3 regions of the Acidovorax sp. GW821-FHT09B03 genome follow, and region 2 is predicted to be linked to each of the others. Evidence: predicted binding sites of a transcription regulator. Region 2 holds the regulator's gene; each other region holds the start of a gene.
What was found. Region 2 encodes sigma-54, which starts transcription at its own class of promoters, with help from an activator protein. Its sites were predicted from a motif close to TGGCANGNAANCTGCTTT; they were not measured.

Region 1: nirB (nitrite reductase large subunit NirB) is a predicted target of sigma-54. The motif match lies at 537-554, and genes of this name have one in related genera.
Region 3: atzF (allophanate hydrolase) is a predicted target of sigma-54. The motif match lies at 779-796, and genes of this name have one in related genera.

Annotation. Positions count from the first base shown of each region.
Region 1 is NZ_JBWKPP010000025.1:27,719-29,984, reverse strand. Features, by position in the region: gene AC07PA_RS29470 (ABC transporter permease) at 1-396, shown strand, start outside; gene nirB (nitrite reductase large subunit NirB) at 770-2,266, shown strand, end outside.
Region 2 is NZ_JBWKPP010000008.1:243,854-246,119, forward strand. Features, by position in the region: gene AC07PA_RS16970 (VOC family protein) at 1-187, shown strand, start outside; gene AC07PA_RS16975 (RNA polymerase factor sigma-54) at 188-1,789, opposite strand; gene lptB (LPS export ABC transporter ATP-binding protein) at 1,853-2,266, opposite strand, start outside.
Region 3 is NZ_JBWKPP010000009.1:187,618-189,883, reverse strand. Features, by position in the region: gene AC07PA_RS18085 (histone deacetylase family protein) at 1-495, opposite strand, end outside; gene atzF (allophanate hydrolase) at 828-2,266, shown strand, end outside.

The sequences.
Region 1 (2,266 bases), on a different contig from region 2:
ACCACCAAGGTCATGACCACGCTGCTCGGGGCGGTGGCGGCCGTGAGCCTGCTGGTGGGCGGCATCGGCATCATGAACATCATGCTGGTCAGCGTGACCGAGCGCACCCGCGAGATCGGGCTGCGCCTGGCCATCGGCGCGCTTGAGCGCGAGGTGCTGCTGCAGTTCCTGGTCGAGGCGGTGGTGCTGGCCGCGCTGGGCGGGCTCATCGGCATCGTGCTGGCCACGGCCGCGTCGCTGGGGCTGTCGGTGCTGATGGGCGTGCCCTACCTGTTCAACCCGGGCGTGAACCTGCTGTCCTTCGTGTTCTCGGCCGGCATCGGCGTGGTGTTCGGCTACTTCCCCGCGCGCCGGGCCGCGCGCATGGACCCCATCGACGCCCTGCGCCACGAGTGAGGCGCCTCCCCGGTGCCCAGGCACCGGGGCAGGGCGGGGGCTTGCCAGGGGCCCGCCCCAAATTGGTGACATGCTGCACCGCAGCGAGGCGCCCAGGGGACAAAGCCCGAACGGGTGGCGACGAACCCCCTTCAAAAGCCGGGCACGCTTATTGCTGAACACTGGCTGTCCGCCGGTAAAGCTGCCTGCGCACTGATAAACAACCCCTCCGCTAATGATGGCGGAACACCCGGGCAAGCCGCAGCGTCGCAGCGGGCTGCCTGGTAGTTCCAACCCACGCCCGTGGTTCCGCGGAGGGTGCGTTGTGCCGCAAGGCACGGCACATCCTGCACCCCTTGATGCGGTTCCCCGGGTTCTTGCAGGATGAGCAAGCATGAAAATCGTTCTCATTGGCCACGGCATGGTCGGCCACAAGTTCCTCGAAAGCCTGGCCGAGACCGGCATGACCGGCGTCGAAGTCACCGTGCTGTGCGAGGAGCCGCGCCCCGCCTACGACCGGGTGCACCTGTCGGCCTTCTTCAGCGGTACTTCGGCCGACGAGCTCTCCCTGGTCGAGCCCGGCTTCTTCGAGCGCACCGGCTACACGCTGCGCCTGGCGGCGCGGGCCGCATCGGTGGACCGCCGCATCCGCACCGTGACCACGGTGGACGGCGAAGTGCTCCACTACGACAAGCTGGTGCTGGCCACCGGCTCCAACCCCTTCGTGCCCCAGGTGCCGGGGCGCGACCGCGACCACTGCTTCGTCTACCGCACCATCGAAGACCTGGAGGCCATGCAGGCCTCGGGCGCCAAATCCAAGACCGGCGTGGTCGTGGGTGGCGGCCTGTTGGGCCTGGAATGCGCCAAGGCACTGAGCGACATGGGTCTTGAAACCCACGTGGTCGAGTTCGCCCCCCGGCTCATGGCCGTGCAGGTGGACGAGGGCGGCGGCCGCGTTCTGCGGGCCAAGATCGAGGAGCTGGGCGTGCAGGTGCACACCGGCCGGAATACGCAGGAGATCACCGATGGCGCCCGTGCGCGCCACCGCATGGTGTTTGCCGACGGCACCTACCTGGAAACCGACATGATCGTGTTCTCCGCCGGCATCCGCCCGCGCGACGAACTGGCGCGCCAGAGTCTGCTGGCCATCGGCCCGCGCGGTGGCGTGGCCATCGACAGTGCCTGCCGCACCAGCGACCACGATGTCTACGCCATCGGCGAATGCGCCTCGTGGAACGAGCAGACCTTCGGCCTGGTGGCCCCCGGCTACGACATGGCGCGCGTGGCGGCCCGCCACATCGCGGGCGAGACCGACGCGGCCTTCGTCGGTGCCGACATGAGCACCAAGCTCAAGCTCATGGGCGTGGACGTGGCCAGCATCGGCGACGCGCATGCGAAAACGCCGCACAGCCGCACCTGCCAGTACGTGGACGAGCGCCGCCAGGTCTACAAGAAGATCGTCATCAGCGAAGACGGCAAGCAGCTGCTGGGCGCCGTGCTGATCGGCGACGCCACCGAGTACGGCACGCTGCTGCAGATGGCCCTGAACGGCATCACGCTGCCCGAGGACCCCGAGTTCCTGATCTTCCCGTCCAGCGACGGCAAGGCCAAGCCCGGCCTGGGCGTGGACGCCCTGCCCGACACGGCACAGATCTGCTCGTGCAACAACGTCACCAAGGCCGGCATCTGCGAGGCCGTGGGCAACGGTGCCTGCACCATCGCCGAGATGAAGGCCTGCACCAAGGCCGGTGCCACCTGCGGCGGCTGCGTGCCCCTGGTCACCCAGGTCATGAAGGCCGAGATGGCGCGCCGCGGCATGGCCGTGAACAACCACATCTGCGAGCACTTCGCGTACTCGCGCCAGGAGATCTACCACCTGGTGCGCGTGGGC
Region 2 (2,266 bases):
GGGCCAAGCGGGGGTGAAGCTGTGCTTTCATGTGCCCGACGTGGAAGCCTTCAAGGCCCATGCGCTGGCGCAGGACCTGGCCTTCGGCCCCACGCACCAGGCCAACGGCTATGCGTTCGCCAACGCCAAGGACCCGGACGGCAATGCCGTCAGCATCTCCAGCCGGGCCTTCCGCAGCCTGCCCTGATCAGAGCGCCTTGCGCAGGTTGGCCGGCGCGATCTTGAGCGCCTCGCGGTACTTGGCCACGGTGCGGCGCGCGCACTCGATGCCCTGCTCCTTGAGCATCTCGGCGATCTGGCTGTCCGACAGCGGCTTGGCCGGGCTTTCGGCCGCGACGAACTGCTTGATGAGGGCACGCACGGCCGTGCTCGATGCATTGCCGCCGGTCTCGGTGCCCAGGCCCGAACCGAAGAAATACTTGAGCTCGTAGGTGCCGATGGGCGTGGCCATGTACTTGGCCGTGGTCACGCGGCTGATGGTGGACTCGTGCAGGCCCAGCTCGTCGGCGATGTCGCGCAGCACCAGCGGGCGCATGGCCAGCTCGCCATGGGTGAAGAAGCTCTTTTGCCGCTCGACGATGGCGCGCGAGACGCGCAGGATGGTGTCGAAGCGCTGCTGGATGTTCTTGATGAACCAGCGCGCCTCCTGCAGCCGCTGCTGCATGGCCTGGTGGCCCTCGCCGCCCTTGTGGCCACGCAGGGCGCCGGCATAGATGTCGTGCACGCGCAAGCGCGGCATCACGTCGGGGTTCAGGGCCACGATGAAGTTGTGCTGCCCGTCGCGGCCATTGGCGCGCCCGGCCTTGCGCACGATGACGTCGGGCACGATGATGTTGCGCTCCACATCGACGAACTTGCGCCCCGGACGCGGCTCCAGCCGCGCGATCAGGGCCATGGCGGCGCGCGTGCGCTCCTCGCCGTCGCCGCACAGCTGCGTGAGGCGGCGGATGTCGCGGCGTGCCAGCATCTCCAGCGGCTGCTGGCACACGCGCAGCGCGGTCTGCACGGTGTCGGGGTCGGCATCGCTGTCTTCGTCGGCCGCCAGGGCCGTGAGCTGCAGCGTGAGGCATTCACCAAGGCCACGTGCACCCACGCCCACGGGCTCCAGGCTCTGCAGCAGGCGCAGCGCCACGGTGAAGCGGTGCACCAGCTCCTCGATCTGCTCCAGGTCGTCCGGGCCGGCCAGGGCGATGGCCAGCTCTTCCAGCGGCTCCTCGAGGTAGCCATCGTCGTTGAGCGATTCGATCAGGAAGCGCAGCGCCGCGCGGTCCACCTCGGACAGGCGCAGCGACAGCGCCTGGCGGTGCAGGAAGGCGGTCAGCGATTCATGGGTGCGGGCCAGCTCGGTGGCGTCGGCCTCGTCGCCCTCGGCATCGTTGCGGTTGCGGGCCGGCGCATCGCCACCCCACTCGGCATCGTTGGGGGACACGTCCACGGTGCCATCGCCGCTCCAGTCAGGCTCGTCGCTGGCGCTGCTGCCCAGTTCCGCGTCACTCTGGGGTGCATCGGGAACCGACTCGCTCGGCGTGCTGGAACCCGGTGCGTTGGAATAGACCGCGTCGTCAGCGCTGTAGTCGTCCGGCTGCACGGGCGCATCGGCCGTGTCCACGCCGAATTCTTCGCGCGGCGCCTCGTCGGCATTGCGCTCGAGAAAGGGGTTTTCGTCGAGCATCTGCTCGACCTCCTGGCCCAGCTCCAGCGTGGACAGCTGCAGCAAGCGGATGGACTGCTGCAGCTGGGGCGTGAGCGCCAGGTGCTGCGATACGCGCAGTGACAGGCCGGGCTTCATCGCACAGCCCCGGTGGGCTGCCGCGAAGGCAGGTGCATGGCGAACGTGCGGTCCATCGGTCTGCTACATGCGGAAGTGTTCACCCAGGTACACCCGGCGCACTTCGGCGTTGTCGACGATTTCGGACGGGGTTCCCTGGGCCAGCACGTGGCCGTCGCTGATGATGAAGGCGTGGTCGCAGATGCCCAGCGTCTCGCGCACGTTGTGGTCGGTGATGAGCACGCCGATACCGCGCGCCTTGAGAAAGCCGATGATGCGCTGGATCTCGATCACCGCAATGGGGTCGATGCCGGCAAACGGCTCGTCCAGCAGGATGAAGCGTGGTTGCGTGGCCAGCGCGCGGGCGATCTCCACGCGGCGGCGCTCACCGCCGGACAGGGCCAACGCAGGCGAGGCGCGCAGATGCTCCACGCGCAACTCCGTGAGCAGGGCCGTGAGGCGCTCCTCGATGGCCGCGCGCGGCAGCGGCTGGCCATC
Region 3 (2,266 bases), on a different contig from region 2:
GGGGCCGGCATGGTGGCCCGGCGGGCGCGTGCAGCAAAAGGCTGCGCGCGCCCCCTGCGCCACACGGGCCGCCGCGCTGGCCGCAGCGTCGGCACCGGCCTTCGCGGCCTCCCAGGTGCCTTCGGCCATGGGCGTGCCGTTGTCCATGGAGTACAGGCCCAGCTTGGCGACGAAGTTGTCCGGCTCCACGTCGCTGCGCAGGCTGCGCACCGGCCAGACCGAGGGAAAGGGCTGCACCGAGGCGTTGGCGGCGTCCAGCGCCAGCCATTGCTGCCAGGCCGTCTGCAGAAAGGCCAGGTAGCGCGGCGCGTGGATCTGGGCCAGCACGGGGCTGCTGTCCACATCGGGCACCAAGAGGCCGTGGCCGCGTTCGCGCAAGGCGTCCTCGACATACTGGGCGCGCACCGGCTTCTCGAAGCAGGGGACGCGCTCGCCGCGGTAGAACTCGTGGACCGGCGCATGCCGGTGGTGCAGGGGGTTGTGGAAGGAGATCATGCGGACACGGGCAGGGAAAGGGTTTCACGCCGGCGTCCTCCATGCGCTCCAGGGACACCAGCAGGGCTCACCACTTTAGCGCGTCCCGCACCACCCGAGACCCAATCCGTGCACCAGACGGCAGCAGGACCCGTCTCGATGGCCCTTCGCTGGCGCCACACCCCGCCAGCCCGGCCAGTGCGCCCATGACCACGGCCAGCAACCCCGCACACAGGAAGACAGGCGCCCTCTTCCCCCTGCCCGGATGTGCAAACCACCGCGCACTTGGCGCTACCCGCCGTCCTGGCACAGCGCTTGCATCTCATCTTGTATCCAAGATTGAATTCTTCAAAATGGTGCAAACAATAAGCCCCCTGGTCGCCGAACTTCCTGCCGCAGCGGAAGGCCTGCCCGTGCTGGCGCCGCAGGCCTGGATCCTGCGCTGCAGGCCGCCCATCGCCGGCACGCCGGGCGGGCCGCTCAGCGGCCTCACTTTTGCGGTCAAGGACAACATCGACGTGGCGGGCCACCCCACGTCGGCCGCATGCCCCGCCTTCGCCTACACCGCCACGGCCCATGCGGCGGTGGTGCAGCGCCTGCTCGATGCGGGCGCCACGCTGGTGGGCAAGACCAACCTGGACCAGTTCGCCTGCGGGCTCAACGGCACGCGCTCGCCGCACGGTGCCGTGCCCAATGCGCTGGACCCGGCCTATGTGTCGGGCGGCTCCAGCTCGGGTTCGGCCTATGTGGTGGCCACGGAGCAGGTCGACTTCGCGCTGGGCACCGACACCGCAGGTTCGGGTCGCGTGCCGGCCGGGCTGAACAACATCGTCGGCATCAAGCCGACCAAGGGCCTGGTCAGCGCACGCGGCGTGGTGCCCGCGGCGCAGAGCGCCGACTGCGTCTCGATCTTCGCGCGCACGGTGGACCTGGCGGCCCGCGTGCTGCAGGTGGCCCAGGGCTACGACGCACAGGACCCCTATGGCCGCCAGCTCACGCTGGCCCGCCAGCCGCTGCCCGCGGGCTTTCGCTTCGGCGTGCCCGACGTGCTGGAGTTCTTCGGCGATGCCGCGGCCGAGGCGGCCTTCGCCGAAGCCGTTGCCCGGCTGAAGGCCCTGGGCGGCACGCCGGTCTCCATCCACTACGCACCGCTGGCCCAGGCCGCCGCCCTGCTCTACGAAAGCGCCCTGGTGGCCGAGCGCTACGCCGCCGTGCGCAGCTTCTTCGATGCGCATGCCGACGAGGTGGTGGAGCCGGTGCGCAGCATCCTGGCCAGCGGGCGCGGCTACAGCGCGGCCGACCTGTGCGATGCCCAGACCCGCCTGCGCGCGCTGGGCCAGCAGGTCGCACCCATGTGGCAAGGGGCCGAGGCCATCGATGTGCTGCTGGTGCCCACGGCGCCCACGCACTACACCATTGCCGCGATGCAGGCCGACCCGGTGGTGCTCAACCGCAACCTCGGGGCCTACACCAACTTCGTCAACCTGCTGGACTATGCCGCCATCTCGGTGCCCAGCAGCCTGCGCGCCGACGGCCTGCCCTTTGGCATCACCCTGATCGGCCCCTGCGGCAGCGACCTGCAACTGGCCGAGCTGGGCCAGCGCTACCACCATGCCACGGGCCTGCCCCAGGCCGCCGGCAGCACGCCCCTGCCCGCGCCCCAGCCCATTGCCGGGCTGCAGGCGCCTGCCACGGTGCGGGTCGCCGTGGTGGGCGCGCACCTGAGCGGCATGCCGCTCAACGGCCAGCTCACCGAGCGCGGCGCCACGCTGGAGCGCGCCACCGAGACCGC